Regions from separate parts of the Priestia sp. YIM B13486 genome, predicted to be linked through region 2. Evidence: riboswitches for the same ligand, from Rfam matches in the RefSeq annotation. Region 2 holds a riboswitch; each other region holds the start of a gene.
What was found. Region 2 has a riboswitch for thiamine pyrophosphate ahead of thiC (phosphomethylpyrimidine synthase ThiC). Riboswitches for the same ligand answer to the same signal wherever they lie in the genome.
Positions count from the first base shown of each region.

Region 1 (6,941 bases), on a different contig from region 2:
TTGCGATTGATCAGCAGCGAGTAGAAAATATTTATTTTGATGTAGCCATTCACACAAATCTTTCAGAAGAGCATTTAGAGTATCATAAAACGTTTGAACACTATAAAAAGTGCAAGATGAAATTATTTCAGCAGGCAAAACATGCCGTTATTAATATAGATGATCAGGACATGGGTAAAGACTTAAGCAGGCTATTTAAAGGACCTAAAGTCACGTATAGCTTATTAAATAATGCGGAGGCCACTCTGCAAGCAAAAAATATTACTGTCAAAGAAGGGGGCTCTTTCTTTGATTTGCTGTATAAAGGACAGTCATACAAAGTAGCAGTGCCTGTATATGGCGATTACAATATTGCTAACGTGCTAGCAGCCATTGGTACAGCTCTTCACTTTGAATACCACATTGAGGATATTATTAGCGTGCTTCCTCAATTGGAAAGTCCAGAAGGGCGCTTTCAAGTGATAGAAGGTCCTAATAACCAAAAAGTGATTTTAGACTATGCCCATACGCCTGTTGCCCTTACGCGTCTAATAGAAGAAGTAAAAAAGATGGAGTATAACCAGCTAATTGTCATGATTGCAGGCATTGGCATTCGAGATTTTAATAAAATGCCTAAAATGGCGCGTGTCATTGAAGGAAAAGCTGATGAAATTGTCGTAACTGTTGATCATCCAGGTCATCATGATCCGAACGTAATTGTAGATCAAGTAATGACAGGCTTTTCAAATCCAAGCGCAAGTAATATTCACCGTGCCCCTACTCGAACAGAAGGAGTATTAAAGTCGCTTTCTTTAGGAAAGCCGAATGACATTATTTTACTTACAAGCGGCTGTATTAACGGCGCTCAGCTTGTAAAAGGCAACGAAATTCCGCATTCAGATGAAGAGATTATTGCCTCTTATTATGCATCGTTAAGCAATATTTCTTAATACTCTTCTTCATTTATCGCACGAACGTGGAGAAATTGAAACAGCATACGAAAGAAGGTCTCTTACTATTTTTAGAGACCTTCTTTTTGCATCAAAACTATAGGCTGTTTTCTCGCTGTGTTTTTGGTTCTTCAATTTTTACATCATGTTCTTTAGCCAGCTTTTTAATAGCTGCATTGTAATCGCGTATGCCTTTTCGTGCCTCATCAAGCATAGCATTTGCCTCAGCAATAAGGTTGCGGTCCTGCTTTTCTAAAGCGCTGACAATTTTAATGAAAGCGTTATACTGGGTATTGGCAGCCTTTATATAGCCTTCATGAACCTTTCGAAGATCGTCGGTTTCTACATTGATGTTTTCCAGTTCATCAACAAATTTACGATAAGTAGGAATGACTTCACTCGTCATCGTATCATACATCACTGCGTCACTTGTGTAGTTAGCGCCTGTAACAGAATCGTATGCGTCAATCGCTTCTTTTTCAAGCTGAGCGGCTTTTTTTAAATCTTGGTTGTTATAGTCGATTAAATCATCTTGAACAGGATCACTAAAGCAGGCGGATAATAAAAACAAAAGAGGGACAAGACAAAATAAAACCTTCTTCAACGAATTTCACCTCCGTTTAACAATGTATGAAATATCTGCTTGGCAAAGTCGGTTTTAATAACTGGAGAAAAAGAAGGGAGTGTATAAAAGGATTTTTAAAGGTCGGCAGTGAATTTATTCATAAGTCGGTTTGTAGTTGACCACCCCTTAGTAGCAGGAAGGAAGAGAAAATGATTAAAATAAAAAGAGACCACTTAACGAACAATGAAGTTATTGAACTAGTAAGTTCTCACCTTCAAGGAATGAACTTACATTCACCCCCTGAAAGTATTCATGCTCTAAATGTTGAAAGCTTAAAACACCGTGATATTACGTTTTGGAGCGTGTGGGAAGACAGCCAGCTAGCAGGATGCGGGGCTATAAAAGAGTTAGATGAGCACCACGGAGAAATTAAATCGATGCGAACAGCCGCAGCTCATTTGCGAAAAGGAATTGCTAGAGAACTACTGCAGTACATAATAAATGAAGCGCAAAAACGAGGGTACCGACGCTTAAGCTTAGAAACAGGATCCGCGTCTGCTTTTGAACCGGCTAGAAAGCTGTACGCCAGTTTTGGATTTTACGAGTGCGAACCGTTTTCTACCTACAAAGAAGATCCATACAGTGTATTTATGACAAAGAAATTGAATGATTGATTAAAAGAGGCTGTAACAAAAGTATTTTAGTCAAAGAAGATCCGAACGATGAATCAAGATTCTTGATGAAGAATCCAACTCGTTCGGATTTTTTATGGTGATGGTGAACGTAGGTTTCATATATGTAGTGGCTTCTAGCGGTTGATTTAGTTATGTCTCAACCTCTTTGTTTTTTGTTTTGTCATAATTCATATAAAAAGGTATAAACTAGGTTTTTTCACTAGACAAAAAAGATTTTCCTATGTAGTATAAGTGTCAGATAATACAAAACGAATGTTCAGTATAAATAATAAATGTGCGGGGCGGTGGAAATAGCTTGAATAAAAAAAAGCTTCAAAGTGAACAAACCAAAAGAAAAGTGGCAGATGCCGCTAAAGCATTGTTTTCTCAAAAAGGCTATAAAGCTACATCTATTGAGGAAATTGTAGAAGCTACGGGAAGCAGTAAAGGGAATATTTATTATCACTTTAAAAGTAAAGAAGGGCTTTTTCTCTATTTAATAGACGAATGGGATCTCGAGTGGGAACGAAACTGGAAAGAAAGAGAGTCTCTTTACAAAACAACAAGAGATAAGCTTTTTGGAATTGCGGAGCAAATCATTTTAGATGATTTAAATCATCCTCTTACGAAAGCTGCCGATGAGTTTTTTAACAACGAGGAAAAGGGCAGCGACATCGAAGAGCGAATTGATGAGATGGTGAAACGACACGTGGAGTTTAACCGGGAGCTTTTGCAAAAAGGCATTGATGAAGGAGAGTTTTCTCCTAAAAATGCAGAACAGCTTGCAGTGATTTTAGAAGGGCTGTTTGTTGGAATGAGCCGCATGTCTCGAAAAACGAACACGGAAAATGCCTTGCAGCTATACCATTCAGCAATCGATGTATTTTTAAATGGAATTATAGCAAGGTCTTCTTAAATAATCGGGGATGCTTATTGCGGTAATGAGTAATCCCTCATTATTTTGTATTTTTATAGACCGAACGTTCAGTATTTTTGTAATCAGGAGGTTTATATGTCATTATTGTTAAGAAATCGAGCGGCGATTTTGCTGCTCATGCTAAACATTTTTATTATTTTTACAGGAATCGGTCTCGTTATTCCAATTATGCCAACATATATGACGGAGCTTCATATCAACGGCAGCGTGATGGGCCTCTTAGTAGCGGTGTTTTCACTGACTCAATTTTTGTTTTCACCTTTAGCGGGTCGGTTATCAGATTCGTTAGGGAGAAAGAAAATTATTGTAGCGGGAATGATTGTTTTTGCCTTGTCTGAATGGTTCTTTGGTTCAGTGAGTACACCTCTTTTATTATTTGTATCGAGAATGTTAGGCGGTGTCGGGGCCGCGCTCATTATGCCTGCTGTTATGGCCTATACAGCGGACGTGACGTCTGCTAAAGAACGTGCTAAAGGAATGGGCTATGTGACGGCGGCGATTACAACAGGATTTATTATTGGACCTGGTATCGGCGGCTTTTTAGCTGAATACGGCATGCGTGTACCATTTTATATGGCCGCAGTAGCAGGAGGCTTGGCTGCAGTGATTACGCTTTTTGTTTTGCCAGAGTCTCGTCCTGTACAAAATCATGCTGTTTCAAACAATGAGAATCCAAAAGAAGATCGGCTGCTACTCCAGCTTATGAATTCCTATAAAGAACCTTATTTTCTAAGTTTAATTATTGTTTTTGTGACATCGTTTGGATTATCCAATTATGAAACGATTTTTTCGCTATTTGTTGATCATAAATTTAGCTTTACGCCCAAAGATATTGCGTTTGTTATTACGTTTGGCTCTATTGCGGGGGCCGTAGTGCAGGTTACGATTTTTGGCTGGATTTTAAATAAGTTTGGTGAAAAAAGAGTGATTTCGTTTTGCTTGATGATGACGGGACTTTTTATTTTACTTACGCTGTTTGTGCACACGTACTGGCTTATTATTGTTGTGACATTCATCGTCTTTTTAGCAACAGATATTTTACGTCCGGCAATCAGCACGCAAATGTCGATGATGGCACAAGACGACCAAGGGTATGTAGCCGGACTAAATTCTGCTTATACAAGTCTTGGGAATATTATTGGACCCGTTGTAGCAGGCTTTCTTTTTGATATAAACATTAATTATCCGTACGTATCAGCTGCACTTGTACTGCTGCTTTGTTTTCTTTTATCTTTAAGAGCAGGGAAGGACAGAAAAACAGCTGTGAGAAATCAAGCGGTTCAAGAGAAATAACCATAAGGAAAAAATGATAGAATTCTTAGGGAATTGAAGACCTCGAGTAGCTTACTGGAGGTCTATTGATTATTCTTTTAGGAATGGTGTAAGGTTTAAAGCGCCACTCACCCTATAGAGAAGCTTTATTTTATCGGCAAAACAGTGAAATGGTTGCAAATAAAAAAGGTTAATAGTAAACTTTAAACGTAACAAGAATAGTATGGGAGCTTGCGCGGGGCAGGCTGAGAGTACAGGGACGCCTGTTGACCATTTGAACCTGTTGGATAATGCCAGCGCAGGGAATGTGAGTACATACCAAAGCACTTTGCGCATGCAAGGTGCTTTTTTGTCTTTTTTTTGCAGTGTTAAAACTAAATGAAAAGAGTGAAAAAAACATGGATATTAGTAAAATTTCAGCTCAATTAGAAAAAGTAAGAGATACAAGTCCGCTTGTTCATAATATTACGAATGTTGTGGTAACCAACTTTACAGCAAATGGACTGCTTGCACTAGGAGCTTCACCTGTTATGGCTTATGCGAAGGAAGAAGTGGCTGACATGGCACGAATCGCCGGAGCGCTTGTCTTAAATATGGGTACACTGACGGCTCAAGAAGTAGAAGCGATGAGAATAGCAGGAAAATCAGCAAATGAAAATGGCGTGCCGGTTATTTTCGATCCTGTAGGAGCCGGAGCGACACCGTTTCGTACAGAAGTAGCACGTCAGCTTGTAGAAGAATTAAATATGGCAGTTATTCGTGGTAACGCTGCTGAAGTTGCGAATGTCGTAGGCGAGTCATGGCTCATTAAAGGCGTTGATTCATTAGAAGGGCAAGGAGACGTCATTGAACTTGCTGAAAAAGCAGCGAACAAATTAGATACGGTGATTGTTATCACGGGTAAACAAGATGTAATCACAGATGGAAACAAAACGTATACAGTAGACAACGGTCACCCGTTATTTACGAAAGTGACGGGGACTGGGTGTCTGCTAACATCAATTATAGGAGCTTTCGCTGCTGTAGAAAAAGAATATGTCGAGGCAAGCGTTGCTGCTTTAAGTTTTTACGGAGTGGCAGGTGAAATCGCCGCAGCGAAAAAAGGTGAAGAAGGGCCGGGAAGCTTTCAAATTGAGCTGTTAAATCAGCTTCATCTTTTATCTGGGCAGGATATTGAATCATATGCAAGAGTACATCAACGTTAAAAGGAGCCGGAAAATGACAAATGAAGAAATCAAAAAGCTGCTGCAAGTTTATTTTATAATGGGCAGCAATAACTGTAAAAAAGATCCGAAAGAAGTGTTGAAAGAAGCAATTGAAGGCGGCGTTACCGTGTTTCAATTCCGTGAAAAAGGCGAGGGTGCCTTAACAGGAGAAGCGAAATATCAGCTGGCGAAGGAACTTCAGCAAATTTGTCAGCAGCACAGCGTTCCTTTTGTGGTGAATGATGATCTGGACTTAGCGATCCGCTTACAAGCAGATGGCGTTCATATTGGACAAGAAGATGAAAAAGCTCATATTGTTCGAGAGAAAATAGGAAAAGGAATTGTGGGCGTCTCTGTTCATAATGTACAAGAGCTGCAGCAAGCGATAAAAGACGGGGCGGATTATGTAGGAATGGGACCTGTTTTTCCTACTTCTACAAAAAAAGACGCAAAAGCAGTGCAAGGTACAAAGTTAATTGAAGAAGTGCGAAACCAGAATATTGACTTTCCAATTGTAGGAATCGGCGGGATCACGCCTGAAAATGCCAAACAAGTAGTAGAAGCAGGTGCAGATGGCGTTTCTATTATTACCGCGATTAGCTTAGCAGCGTCTCCAAAAGAAAAAGCAGCTCAATTGAAAGAAGCGGTAAGAAAATAAAAAAAGCGCACAGTGTGCGCTTTTTTATTATAGCTGAACAGTTTGAGGAGTTTCTTCGCCTTCATTCATAAAGCGAATTTCGTTCGGCGTAATTTCAAGAACAACATACTCAGGGTCATTTGGACCGTCAAACCATTCTTTCATGTGATCGTTCCATATACGCCCTTTTAATTGATCACCAGTACGAAGAACAGCTGTACCAGATAATTCTAAGTATTGATCGCCATATCCTTCGCCGCTGTAGCCCAATAGTACGTGCACGTTCGGATTGGCTTCGATTTCCTCTGCCTTATGTGTATTGATATTTGTTGGTGTGTAAAGAGCGATACCATCTTCATCGCTAAAGAATGTCATATAGCGAGAGTGGGGTTTGTTGTTTACAACTGTGGCTAATGTTCCTACACGATTTCCTTCTAATACTTCGTTTACTTTTTTAGCAATTTTTTGTTCATTCATTTTATCCATCTCCTTTATTACTTTTTATGTTCCTCAATCGAAGATAAATAAAACATACATGTCTAAAAAAAATATAAGTTAACAATAAAATAATTATGTAAACTAGTAAAATGAAAAATAAAAAAAGCTAGCTACAGCTAACTAAAAAATAAGCCCGCACTGCCGTAACCCTAAGTGTCTTAAATACCCAGATCTACTAGGTGGGTGCCCTCATAGCCGGGTTTAGCGTCCCAAGAAGGGCGTGC
Region 1 covers NZ_JBHZOZ010000002.1:386,657-393,597, forward strand. The annotation lists gene ACFX4G_RS06115 (UDP-N-acetylmuramoyl-L-alanyl-D-glutamate--2,6-diaminopimelate ligase) at 1-929, shown strand, start outside; gene ACFX4G_RS06120 (hypothetical protein) at 1,027-1,533, opposite strand; gene ACFX4G_RS06125 (GNAT family N-acetyltransferase) at 1,704-2,168, shown strand; gene ACFX4G_RS06130 (TetR/AcrR family transcriptional regulator) at 2,485-3,084, shown strand; gene ACFX4G_RS06135 (MFS transporter) at 3,181-4,398, shown strand; TPP riboswitch at 4,591-4,699, shown strand; gene thiM (hydroxyethylthiazole kinase) at 4,776-5,582, shown strand; gene thiE (thiamine phosphate synthase) at 5,596-6,240, shown strand; gene ACFX4G_RS06150 (pyridoxamine 5'-phosphate oxidase family protein) at 6,268-6,696, opposite strand; RNA gene ssrS (6S RNA) at 6,844-6,941, opposite strand, start outside.
Region 1: linked by a shared signal. The riboswitch ahead of thiM (hydroxyethylthiazole kinase) and the one ahead of thiC (phosphomethylpyrimidine synthase ThiC) in region 2 are both predicted to bind thiamine pyrophosphate.

Region 2 (6,941 bases):
CGATTAATTAATTTCAGGAAAAAGCGAATAGACACCAGCGCAAAAATAAAGGCGCTGATAAAACCAGCAATAAAAAACGGTAGTGCATCTGATGTGAAATACTGCCAGTTTTTAACCAATGAAAGTCCACTTGCTCCTGCCATGATTGGCACTGCCATAATAAATGTAAAATCTGCCGCTGCCTTATGGCTCATTCCAAGAAGAACCCCTCCTGAAATCGTTGAGCCTGAACGAGAAAAACCTGGCCAAAGAGCAATACATTGAAACAGTCCTATACCCAGTGCTTGTCCATAAGACATTTGGTCCACCGTCTCTACACGCGGACGTTTAGGTCCAAACAAATCTGCTAGAATCATTAATACAGCTCCGACTACTAAGCCAATTAGCACCGTATTTAAAGAAAACAAATGTTCATCAATGTAATCATCAAACAAAAGACCTAACACTCCTGCGGGTAACAGACCAACAATTACTTGCATTAAATTCAAACGATTTGTCGGTCCAATTGGAGCGGCTGGCTTTTTTCCCAATCCTAATAAATTAATGAAACGATCTTTAAAAATAACTACTACTGCTAAGATCGACCCTAGCTGAATAACAATTTTAAATGTATTAGCTACGGGAGATGAAAATAATTCTTTTGAATTTAACCACAGGTCATCCACAATAATCATATGCCCAGTTGACGAAACAGGAGCAAACTCTGTTAAACCTTCTACAATCCCTAAAATGATTGCTACAATAATTTCCCACATAAAGCTATATACCTTGCCTTTCTTTCAAATTAATAAGCTTATCGCTTCGTTTTCCATGCTCAACTATTTTCCTATTTTGACACTTGCTTTTTTATCATAATTGTTAAAACTATGAAATACAATGTGTATTTGCAAAAAGATAAGAATCTTTAATAATTTGTAATAAAAACCTTACATGCTATAACCAAAAAACAAGATATCAGCTTTTATTTGTTTTAAAAAGCAGTCGCTATGTTCGGTATAAATTCCGGGTCCTTAGCTAAAAATGAATCATCTAGACTATTTTTCTTTAGTGTGAAAAAATGACTAAATCATTATGTTTTTTCCATCCCCTTTACTGTCATCTATCATTTTAATCAACTAGTGCTTGCTTATACGACATATCCCCTAAGTAATTTGAAACTTTTTTCTCTCTTTTCTCGTATATAGTAGTATCTTTTTTAGGAGGCTTTTTACTATGAATGGAAATGTACGTACAATGAAATGGGTCACTGCTGGGTATGAAGCCTTGCTGGGAATTCCTTTAATTGGCGCGGGGATTGTTATGGGCTTTAGTTATACTCCTCTTTTTATTGGATTTATTCTTCATGCTATCACACTCATTTTAGCTAATAGACGAGGGTTATCTGCGTATGGAAACATACTAGGGATTGTTACTTCACTGGTTGCTTGGATTCCATTTTTAGGGTTTGTTATGCACATTATTACAGCTATTGTGATTGCAATCGATGCTGCTAGACAACGTTGATTGTCTAGCTTTTTTTATTTAAGGGTTGATTTTTTACCGAATGATGGTAAACTTAAGCCGTAAATTGAATAATTTAAATGTTATTTCTACTAGGGGTGTCTGATAGCTCAGACTGAGAGAAGAGTGCTATAAAACTCTTTAACCCTTTGAACCTGATTTGGGTTATACCAGCGGAGGGAAGTAGTCTTGAAAAGAATAGTATATGTTTATTCTTTTTTCGCCTATTCCATCGGGTTCTGTCTATCACAGAACCCGATTTTTTTATGGTTCGGTATAGCTACACTTTATGCGAAACCGGAGGAATATGTAATGTCAAAACAAAATGTATCAGTTTCTATGAAAAAGCCTTTTCCAAACAGTCACAAAGTATATGTCCAAGGATCCAGAGAAGATCTTAAAGTGCCTATGCGTGAAATCCATCAGTCTCCTACTACAGGATCTTTTGGGGAAGAAGAAAATAATCCCGTACGTGTATACGACACGAGTGGTGTTTATACAGATCCCTGTTATGAAATTAATTTACAAAAAGGATTACCGGCTCTGCGCGAAAAGTGGATTGCAGAACGAAACGATGTAGAAACATATCAAGGCCGTACGGTTCAGCCACAGGATAACGGTTATTATGATGGTGATCCAAGAGATCAGTACGAGCGCTTTATCACTAATCGTTTACCTTTGCGCGCGAAAAAAAATCAAAATGTAACGCAAATGCACTATGCGAAAAAAGGAATCATCACGCCCGAAATGGAATTTATCGCTATTCGTGAACAGATGGATCCTGAAGTCGTGCGTGAAGAAGTAGCAAGAGGACGTGCCATTATCCCTAATAATATCAATCACCCTGAGAGCGAACCGATGATTATCGGCCGCAAATTCCACGTAAAAATCAATGCTAATATCGGAAATTCAGCTATTCGTTCAGCTATTGAAGATGAAGTAGAAAAAATGACATGGGCAACGCGTTGGGGAGCCGATACAATTATGGATTTATCAACAGGAAAGGATATCCACACAACGCGCGAATGGATTATCCGCAACTCGCCTGTTCCTGTAGGGACTGTTCCTATTTACCAAGCGCTTGAAAAAGTAAAAGGTGTTGCAGAAGATCTAACGTGGGAAGCATATCGCGATACATTAATTGAACAAGCGGAGCAAGGTGTTGATTACTTTACTATTCACGCAGGTGTTCTTTTACGCTATATTCCTCTGACAGCGAAACGTACGACAGGTATTGTTTCACGCGGAGGATCCATCTTGGCGCAGTGGTGTTTAGCTCATCATGAAGAGAACTTTTTATATACTCGCTTTGAAGAAATCTGTGAAATCTGTAAAGCATACGATATTTCTATTTCGCTTGGCGATGGGCTGCGTCCTGGTTCCATTGCAGATGCTAATGATGAGGCACAGTTCGGTGAATTAGAAACGCTTGGTGAATTAACTAAAATTGCTTGGAAACACGATGTTCAAGTTATGATTGAAGGCCCTGGACATGTCCCTATGCACCTCATCAAAGAAAACGTAGATAAACAAATGGAAATATGCCAAGAAGCTCCCTTCTATACTCTTGGACCGCTTACAACCGACATCGCTCCAGGCTATGACCATATTACATCAGGTATCGGGGCTGCAATGATTGGCTGGTTTGGGACAGCTATGCTTTGCTACGTAACCCCAAAAGAACATTTAGGTCTGCCAAATAAAGAAGACGTTCGAGAAGGCGTTATCACCTATAAAATTGCTGCGCATGCCGCTGACCTAGCAAAAGGCCATCCAGGAGCACAAAAACGCGATAACGCGCTGTCTAAAGCAAGATTTGAATTTAGATGGAATGATCAATTTAACCTGTCACTAGATCCAGAGCGCGCAAAAGAATATCACGATGAAACACTTCCCGCTGAAGGTGCTAAAACAGCCCATTTCTGTTCAATGTGTGGACCTAAATTCTGTTCGATGCGTATTTCTCAAGATATTCGTAACATGGCTCAAGAAAATGAAAAAGATGTAAACGAAGTAAGAAAAGAAGGAATGAAAGAAAAAGCTAAAGAGTTTGTTAACAGTGGTTCAAATATCTATCAATAATGAAGTAGAACAGCTTAAAGAACAAATTAAGCAGCTTGAAAGAAAGTTATTATTTGTTCAGCAAAATTGTCAGCACATTATCGTTGAATCCTCACATTCTTCCGTAAGACGCTGCATTAAGTGTTTCTATCAACAAGAGGCAGTGGCTAGGACAAAAGTATTTTAGTTGAAGAAAGATCCGAACGATTCATCGTTCGGATCTTTTCATTGTGATGGTAAACGTAGACTTCATATCTGTAGCTGCTTTCTAGCTATTGATTCAGTTATGTCTCCATCTCTTTATCTTTTTTTGAAACGTGCTTTCAGCACGTTCTTGACCCAATATAGTATTTTAATAATAACCCAGCCTATAAATGTACCTAGCGTATTCAAAAAGATATCATCAATATCAAATACTCGTTCCGTTAGCTTGTACTGTAAAATTTCAATCAGAAAACTGATTAAGAAACCCGTCGTAAACACTTGAATAAAACCGTCAAACCACTTCATAAACAAAGGAATAAACATTCCAAGCGGCGCAAACATCACGATATTCCCCAGTATATTTGTCAGAGTGAGCATTATATTCCCGCTGTCCCACATCAGACGGATCGTGCTAAATAAATCCAAGTTCATTGCTTTTCCGTAAACATGTTCGTTTTCCCGTATGAGAGTAGCATAAATGACCACTGCTGTATATGCAATAAATAGAATGAACATGACTTTTTTAACGATTGACCTGATGCTTACATTCACTTCAACATCACCTTCTTTGACTCCCAAAACCGTTTATTATTATCTATATGTACCCGTCCACTGCTTTCATTCGTAGTGAATGCATTTACATGCTTTTTTATCCTATCACATCAATAAATAAATACAATTCCCTTTTTATTATTTTGTAAACTAAAATTTTTTCACTTAAAAAAGCCATGCTTTTCGCATGACTTTTGTTAATTAATAATTCCACGATGGATAATTTCCACTTGTACTTTCGGATTAATCGAGATGTTTTTATAATCCTGTCTCCATTTAAGCCTTTCCCATATACTCGGATGATAAGCGGCTACTTCTCTTCCTATTTCAAGAAAATCGCAGTTAGCTTTTTGCAACTTTACAACTACTTTTTCTGCTTTCTTTTGTAGAACTTTTTCAATTTCTTCCTGTACATTTTTTATTAATGCAGGGGATGACATTTCGTTTTTAGTGAATTCATTAATGCTTACTTTTACATGTAGTGGTATGGTCACTTTTACCCCGTGAATCGCATCCGGCTTAACGTTCATCTTTGCTTTAGCGTCTGACACATCATACGATACTACATACTTTTGGTCATGTATGGTAATTTTGTCACTCATAATCATATATTTATCTTTTTGATTTCCTAATAAAAGAAGCACCTTGGATTCCTCAGGATTTAATGTAATGCCTGAAAATTTATCTTTATTAAACAAAGCTGTACCGATTACATCAACGGTCTTATTTTCAGTATTTAATTTCATATAAGGAAGAGCTAGCCCTTTTCCTTCATCAAACAACACGGTACAAAGTGACTGAAGAGTTTCAATTGGTACTAAAGAATTCGCTTCAGCCGTATGAACAACTCCGTCTAAATATTCTCCAATTAGCTCTTCTCCTACTTGCTGTAATTCAACGATAGTACTCGGCTTTCCTTCGACAATGACATACTTAGCCGTCAAAGGACTTTCTGGTGTACGATATAAAACGTCTGATAATTCTAGTATACCTTCTTTAGCTAATCGATCTTCAAATAAAATTATTCTCTTTTTAGCAGACATTACAATTCCAGAAACCTGCTGGTTAATTTTTGTTCGATCATCCCGAGGTGATTCTCCTGCCACATGGTAGGTTTTATTCACTAAAATCCCTTCTTTAGAAGTGTACGAGCGGATCGCAATAGTAGAAATCACCTTATTTCCTTTCTTTTTTTCATAAGCCACTGTAGACAAAAACATCGTATCTTTTAGCATTTTTTGATCCCAGCATCCTGTTAAAAAACTTAGAACTAAACATACATTGAAGATCTTGATAAGTTTATGCTTCATTTTTTACTGTTCCTTTTCTTATCCATGATAGAATTAACAAACAAATAGGAATACAGAAAATGAATACGTAAATTAAATAGTTAGTTGCCTGTGATAAAGCTGTCACAAGATTATCCGTTTTTGAAAAATAAATGGAAAGACCTGTTACGAATATCAATACAATTGGAACAAACGGACGGTGAGTTTTCTTTTTGAATATTTCCTGCATGCCTACACTTGAAATATACACGTACATAATAAGGGACGTAATAACAGAAATAATCCAAAAGGTAATAAAAACCAAGTCTATTCGTTCAATAACTGAGTTTTGCGTCGCCTTCAAAATGTACAAAACCGGTTCTGGTACGATTAAGATTTCATCCGGACTAAAAAACAAATAACAAGCAATGATGATATATACATATAAAACGGTAACGATACAATTACTAAGCATGACCATCTTTAATGTCATAGTAGATTTTGCCTTTACAAATGGAGCTAAAATCAAAATCGCTTCAAAACCTAGCATTGAAATACTTCCCTCTTTTGACGCCAGCAAGATATTTTGAATACCGCTGTGCCCAATCGGAAACAGGTACCGGACATCAGCCTCTTTATAAGCATTCGATATCAACAGCACTAAAATAATTAAAAATACGGATACAATTGTAAAGAAACGCCCTATATTGCGGACATTCTCTTTTGCAAAATACAGCGCAATCACAACTAATAAAAGGACCAAAACATACGCTGGCGTTAAGTGGTACAGCCAGCGCTTTAACACGTTTACATACAAAACAGTAATAACACTTGAAACAATGATGTAATAAAATACATATCCTATATTTAAAAAATTACCTACCCACTTGCCAAGCAGCTTGCTAGTCATCTGATATAAAGTTAGACCTGGCAAACGATGCGTTAATCCCCAGTGGAATAATGTAATTACTTGAATAATACACCCGCTAATTAACATTGAAATCCAGCCGTCCGTATGCGCCGTCTTAAATAAGTTATAAGGTAACCCTAAAACACCAATACCAATTTGCGTTTGTAAAATGATAAAGAACAGCTGACTGACTGAAATACTATTTTTATTCATTTGAATCCCAATTCCTTATCGCTTTTTGACGTTGGCGTTTTTGAGGCTTAGCGTTAGCAGGTCTTTCATTCAAATAGATCTGATGCATCCTCATAAAAACATCCTTTAAACCAGAAATTTTAAAGGGCGCAAAAGGGATTAAGTAAGGCATCGTAATAGACTCTAAAATAACTAAATGCATAACAATAAGAACTAATACAAAGACAATACCCAAGTAGCCAAAAACTGCTGCT
Region 2 covers NZ_JBHZOZ010000023.1:11,595-18,535, reverse strand. The annotation lists gene ACFX4G_RS27580 (undecaprenyl-diphosphate phosphatase) at 1-755, opposite strand, end outside; gene ACFX4G_RS27575 (hypothetical protein) at 1,213-1,503, shown strand; TPP riboswitch at 1,585-1,699, shown strand; gene thiC (phosphomethylpyrimidine synthase ThiC) at 1,813-3,582, shown strand; gene ACFX4G_RS27565 (VanZ family protein) at 3,862-4,317, opposite strand; gene ACFX4G_RS27560 (Ger(x)C family spore germination protein) at 4,515-5,627, opposite strand; gene ACFX4G_RS27555 (GerAB/ArcD/ProY family transporter) at 5,617-6,708, opposite strand; gene ACFX4G_RS27550 (spore germination protein) at 6,701-6,941, opposite strand, start outside.

Region 3 (6,941 bases), on a different contig from region 2:
GAAACCCTCCTTCTTCTAAAAAAGAAGCGATGGCACCGTGAATGCCTTCAGGGTAAATTTCTCTTACAACCGGATTTTTCTGTTCATGACGATTTTCATTCCATACTGTAACATTAATCATTTTCATATCCCCTTTTTTTGTGAATGCTAACTTATATCCCCTTTTTTCATAAATGCTAAACTTTGGTTAACCGGTTAACTTACTGCGGTTCACCCGCGCTTAGCAGTCGAATCTCGAATAATAAGTTCAACCGATAATTTCACATGCTGCAGCGTGCTGAAACGGTGTTCAATTGCTTGAATAAGCGAGGTCGCAGCTACGACTCCTTTGTTAAATACATCTTGACGAATGGTTGTTAGACTGGGAGATGCATAGCTACTAAACGTTATGTCATCAAACCCTACGATTGAGTAGTCCTGCGGAATTTTTTTCCCCTTTTCTTGCAGTGCTTTCATAATTCCAAGCGCCAGCGTATCAGAGGAAGCAAAAACCGCCCGAATATCCTTATGATCTTTCAGCAGCTTGTTCCCTAAATTGTAACCGTTATCAAACGAACTTTCGTTCACTTCAAAAACAAACGTCTTTGATGGCGTAATGCCCGCTTCTTTTAATGCTTTCTCGTAGCCTATATACCTCTTTTTATCCACTGGACTATTGACGAGGTGATGAGCAACAAAGGCAATTTCTTTGTGCCCCAAATTCACTAAATGTGTTGTAGCTAGATATCCTCCATACTCATCGTCTACAGAAATATGATGATAATCACGTTCGTACCTTTCATATGTATCTACTAGCACAATCGGATTCGATAACGCTTTCATTTTCTCATACAATCGATGCGGGAAGGCTCCTAAAAACAGAAGACCATCAATATTTCTCGTTCGAATCCATTTTAGACAATCAGCTGGGCTACTCGCTCCAGATATGACTAGATCATAACCATGCTTACGGATTACATATTCAATTCCACTAATCATTTCACTGTAATAATGGTTATCTTTAAATATAGTAGAAAGTGAATCATCTGTAAGCGGGAACATAACGCCAATCATATTTGACTTTTGTTTCGAAAGACTAACGGCGGTTAAATTTGGTTCGTAGTTTAATTCTTTTACCGCTGTTAAAATTCGCTCTTTTGTTTCATCGGATACTTTGTTAATTCCGTTTAAGACGTAAGATACTGAAGCTGCAGATACCCCTGCATGCTTCGCTACATCACGAATCGTTATCTTTTCTCCCATAAAATCTCTCCAGTTAAACGGTTAACTATTTACTCGTTCATTATAATTCACTCCTTTATTATCAGTCAACGTATTTTTCAAATTATCTGTTAACTATTATAATATCTTCCTAGATTGGTATGTTTTAAGCAGTGACAAGATGTATTGACACCTGTTAATCTTTGAAACGTACATATAAAGTTCGGTGCACAGCACGCACCGATCCGTGATAAAAGGGGCGTTCAAAAGGATTTCAGGAGGTACTTACTTTATGTTTAAGAAACTAGCAATTATTGGAGCACTGGCAGTTCCTATGTTCGGCATGAGTCACGGGGCAAATGCCGCTGAAACAACTCATCGCGTAAAAGCCGGAGAGACTCTTTACAAGATTGGCACTGAATACGGCGTTACGGTTAAACAGTTAAAAGAAGCGAATCACAAATCTACGGACTCTATTAATGCAAATGAAACACTAACAATCCCTAACTCTATTAGCGAAAGTGATAAAGAATTGTTAGCTCGCCTTGTACAAGCTGAAGCAAAAGGCGAACCTTACGCTGGCAAAGTGGCTGTAGCAACAGTTGTCTTAAATCGCGTGGATAGCGATTCTTTCCCAAACTCTATTCATGATGTCATTTATCAAGGTACACAGTTTACACCTGTACAAAACGGTGAAATTAATAAAGCAGCTGATGCTGAAGCAAAAAAAGCTGTAAATGAAGCACTAGCTTTTAGAGGTCAAGGAAAAGGTTCATTATTCTTCTTTAATCCAGATAAAACAAGCGACCAATGGCTTCGTCAAAAACAGGTTACGATCACAATCGGAAATCACGTGTTTGCAAAATAAACAAAAAAAGCACTCAGATGAGTGCTTTTTTTAATATGCAACAAGTAAGCTTAATAAAACAGCTATAATAATAATAGGCAATACGTATTTAACTAGAAAGAACCATGCGTTGAATAATTTAGCGCCTTTTGTACTTCCTGAAATAAACTCTTCGTACACGGCTTCTTTTTTCATTTTAAATGTCACAAAAATCGCAATGGCTAAACTTCCCAGAGGCAGCATTAAGTTGCTCACAAAAAAGTCAGCTACGTCAAATATACTTCTGCCAAAAAGTGAGACATGTTTTAGTACACCAAACGAAAGCGCTGATGGGATACCTACCACAAACACAAGAATCCCTGATAAAGAAGCGTAGCGAGTTCGTTTTGTCTGATCGTCTTTGGTTAAAGCAGCTACGATAATTTCCAGCAGTGAGAAAGCAGACGTAAGCGTAGCAAATAGAAATAAAATTAAAAACAGTGCTAAAAAGACGGTACCAAACGGCATTTTCTCAAATACTGTTGGCAAGACCACAAACAAAAGTCCAGGTCCTTCAGTTGGCTTTAATCCAAATGAAAAAACGGCTGGGAAAATAGCCAAACCCGCCAGCAGCGAAACAAACAAGTTCAAAATAGCAATAGTCCCAGCTGAACGCGTCAAGCTTACTTTTTTCCCTAAATAAGAGCTATATGTCACCATGCAAGATAATCCCACGCAAAGCGAGAAAAACGACTGACCGAGCGCATAGAGAACAGATGACCCTGTAATGGCTGAAAAATCCGGTTTCAAAAAGAACTTTACTCCGTCCATTGCTCCGTCTAATGTTAAAGAACGCACCACGATAATGATAAAACAAATAAATAACAGCGGCATCATGTATTTATTAGCACGCTCTATTCCTTTTTGTACGCCTTTTGAAATAACAAACACTGTAATTAATAAAAACAGCGCCTGTGCACCTAATACTACATAAGGTTGGCTAATGACGGCATTGAACAACGGACCGTACTCTTTTCCGCTTAGCATACCGGTTACGCTCATAATCGTATATAAAATCACCCAGCCGCCAACGACGCTGTAAAAGGAAAGCAAAACGACACAGCTTAGTACTCCCAGCCTGCCAATCCATACCCAAGCGGATTTTGGAGCAATTGCCTTATAAGCACTAATCGCTTCTTTCCCCGTATGTCTTCCAATGATAAATTCTGCCAACAGAAGCGGCAATCCAATAAAAATCGTAAATAAAATAAACAACGCAAAAAACGCTCCACCGCCACTGGTTCCCGTTACGTATGGAAACTTCCATATCGCTCCTAGACCAATTGCTGCCCCAGCAGATGCTAAAATAAAACCGAGGCGTGAAGACCACTGATTTCCTTTACTCATATAATGTTACTCTCTCCTCTTCTAAACTCAAAACTCACCTGATTAGTACTGTACCATAAATGCAGAAGAAAATCATTCCCGTTTTACTTTTTTCTATAAAACGATATCTATATAGAATAGAAAAAATGAAGAAGCAGCTGCTTCTTCATTTTAAGGTTGGTGTTTCTATTCAAAATTTATTCTCTGTACGAGGATTCATCTCCACGGTAGGCTTCTTGATTTGAAATTTCTTCAATATGCATATGCCCTTCTCTCTCTAAACGAAGGACCGTACGCTCTGCATCTTCATAACTCTCGCACGTCACTTGTTTATATTCCATATCATCTTTATCCGTGTAAGCGACTAAATATGTTTCCATTTTAACTCCTCCTAATATAACCTGTATGTAACGTATGTTGCCTTTTTCGTTTATTTCTAAACATATAGGCTCCAAACATAAAGCCTAGCATACTATAATAGCGGAACTTCAATTTAAAAAAGTTGAATTTTTCATTATGCACCGATGCAACATGGAGGTTACACTTATGACATTTATTTTATCATTCGTACCAATTGTTGTTCCTTTTGGTATTTTAATTAGCTTAATTGCTTTTACAGCTGCTTTTTTACAATCAAAAGAGCATCATAAAAAGCTCTAGCTTACAAAAGCTAGAGCTTCTTTTTAAAAACGTCTATAGCGTTTAATCAATCCCACAATAATGGCAATTGCTAATAAAACAACTGAAATGATGACAGTAATGACAATTGGCTGATTTCCACTTTGCTTCACTGCAATGGCAATATAAGCCCAAATAAAAACAAGCGGATAAACAGCGTCTCGGTTTTTTAATGTAAACATGATGCCCAGCACAGCTCCTACCAGCAGCATAATAATCGTCCATGCTAACTCGTTTAAGCCAAGCAAGTGCTGTATTCCATTTGCTTGAAATACGACAAACACATTGACAATAGTCGCAACAGAAATCCATCCAAGATAAAGCGAAATCGGCAGACGCATAAACCATGTCGTCATTCGAGAATGCTGAATAATGGAATACACAATCATTAATGTGCCTAGAATAAAGAGCATAACTAAAAGAGATAACTTATAGTAATCGTTTTGGAAAATAAAGATCCACGCACTATTTAACAAACAGTTTAGAAAAAACCAAATGCCGATACGTGCATATATTTCCTTTTGATCTTCTCTTGCAAAAAATTGGCGTATAACCCAAATGGTTAATAATAAATAAATAACGCCCCAGATAGCAAAAGCATAACCCGCTGGTGTAAACAACGTAGGAACTTGCGCAGAAGCTTCTCCCGTTGTTTTGCCTCCTATTGGAATGGCATTTGCTAAATAATTCACAAGCAGTGTAATAGCCAAGCCTACTGTATTTAATACAGCATACAAACGAAATTTCGCCATTTTGTTCTCTCCTTTCTTCTATTTATATGGGAGTGTTTCGGAGACGAAAACGGCTCTTCCCTTCATTAATACCTCTTCTTCCCTAAAAATATGCATTTTTAAACAAAAATGATTAAAAATAGCTTTAAGAAATTTCCTCTTTAAGAAAGAAAAGCGGTTAGCACACAATTTCCCATAACGCTTTCTATTTTTCAGAATATATGGTAAGTTAAACTTAGATTAATAGGAAGTCCACTAGGGGTGCCACCGGCTGAGACAAGTTTTCTTGATCCCTTTGAACCTGATCTGGCTCATACCAGCGTAGGAAAGTGGCAATGTTCAGTTTTTACTGTCCTTTGCCACTCCGTTTATAAACGGAGTGTTTTTTATTTCCTTTATGTGCTTGTTTGTGACTTCCTCATATTAAAGGAGGATTTTGATGTCATTTTCATCTCAATTAAGACAAGAAGCAAACTATATTTACGAAGCCATTTTTAACCATCCTTTTATTAAAGGAATTGCTGAAGGAAACGTGCCAAAAGAAGCGCTTATTCACTACGTTTCTCAAGATTACGAATACTTAACAGCATTTGTTCGCATTTACGGCGCTGCTTTAACAAAATGCCGCACGCGTACCGAAATGGAAGCCTTTAATGCCGGCATTTCTACGGTATTACATAGTGAAGTACACCCTCACAATAATTTTTGTGAAGTAGCAGGCGTACGTTATGAAGACCTTCACACTGAGACGCTTTCACCGACGGCCAGCCACTACATTAACCATATGACAAGTGTTGCGCATACAGGCAGCTTAGCAGAAATCATTGCAGTGCTTCTTCCATGTCCATGGACGTACGTTGAAATTGGCCAGCGCATTACAGAACAAGTAAATCCATCTCCTTCTCATCCTTTTTATGAATGGATTCAGTTTTATAATAATGAAGAAATGAATGGCACAACACAATGGTTTTGTAACAAGCTTGATGAACTCGCCGAACAAGCTACTGAAGAAGAACGTAACCGTATGAAAGATCACTTCATCAAAAGCTGTGAACTGGAGTATTTATTTTGGGAAATGGCATATACCCAAGAAAAATGGCCGCTTTCTCAGCTTTCACTTTCAAAATAACGAAAAAGCCTCCTATCAGGAGGCTCTTTTATTTCAATAGTTTTTTGATCATTTTCAAGCTTTGTTTTTCCGAAGGATAGCGGAATGACAAATCAAACTTGGTTGTTTGAGACAGCATGCTTTTAAAATGAGTGAATGTCTGAAAGCTGTCTTTTCCATGATATTGACCCGTGCCGCTTTCTCCCACTCCGCCAAACGGCAAATATGGCGTAGCGATATGCATAAGCGTATCGTTTATACAGCCTCCTCCAAATGAAAGGCGCTCCGTTATCACGTTTTGCACATTTTCACTTTCTGTAAATAAGTAAAGAGCTAACGGCTTAGCTTTTTCTTGAACTTTATGAATGACTTCGTCTAGTGTTTCATATTCAATCATAGGAAGAATAGGCCCAAAGATTTCTTCTTGCATAACATCTGATGTCCAGCTTACTTCACTTAACACCGTAGGTTCTATTGTTAGCGTGTTTTTATTGTACCCGCCTCCAACTATAGCATTTCCGTCTTTTAAAAACTCAACTAGCCGAGTAAAATGACGCTCACTGACAATACGGCCGTAGCGGTCGCTTTCAAGTGGATTACTACCGTAAAATTGAGAAATTGCTTCGCGAAGTTTCTCTACAAGCTGCGCTTTCACTTTTTGATGCACGAGCAAATAATCAGGAGCAACGCACGTTTGGCCTGCATTCATCCCTTTACCAAACATAATTCGCTTCGCTGCAAGATCTAGGTTTGCGTCTTCATGTACAATGCACGGACTTTTTCCGCCTAGCTCAAGCGTGACTGGAATAAGCTGCTTCCCTGCTTCTTGCATAATAATTTTCCCTACATTTACACTTCCCGTAAAGAAAATATAATCAAGTGGCTGTTTTAAAAGCAGGCTCGTCGTGTCTACAGCGCCTTCAATCACCGTCACAAATGCTGGGTCAAAAGCTTCAGCCAGTAATTCTTGTATAACGCGAGATACGCTAGGCGTTAATTCAGAAGGTTTTAT
Region 3 covers NZ_JBHZOZ010000002.1:374,356-381,296, reverse strand. The annotation lists gene ACFX4G_RS06090 (ThuA domain-containing protein) at 1-121, opposite strand, end outside; gene ACFX4G_RS06085 (LacI family DNA-binding transcriptional regulator) at 211-1,242, opposite strand; gene ACFX4G_RS06080 (cell wall hydrolase) at 1,493-2,068, shown strand; gene ACFX4G_RS06075 (sodium-dependent transporter) at 2,099-3,433, opposite strand; gene ACFX4G_RS06070 (hypothetical protein) at 3,610-3,792, opposite strand; gene ACFX4G_RS06065 (TspO/MBR family protein) at 4,096-4,842, opposite strand; TPP riboswitch at 5,069-5,166, shown strand; gene tenA (thiaminase II) at 5,261-5,950, shown strand; gene ACFX4G_RS06055 (aldehyde dehydrogenase) at 5,979-6,941, opposite strand, start outside.
Region 3: linked by a shared signal. The riboswitch ahead of tenA (thiaminase II) and the one ahead of thiC (phosphomethylpyrimidine synthase ThiC) in region 2 are both predicted to bind thiamine pyrophosphate.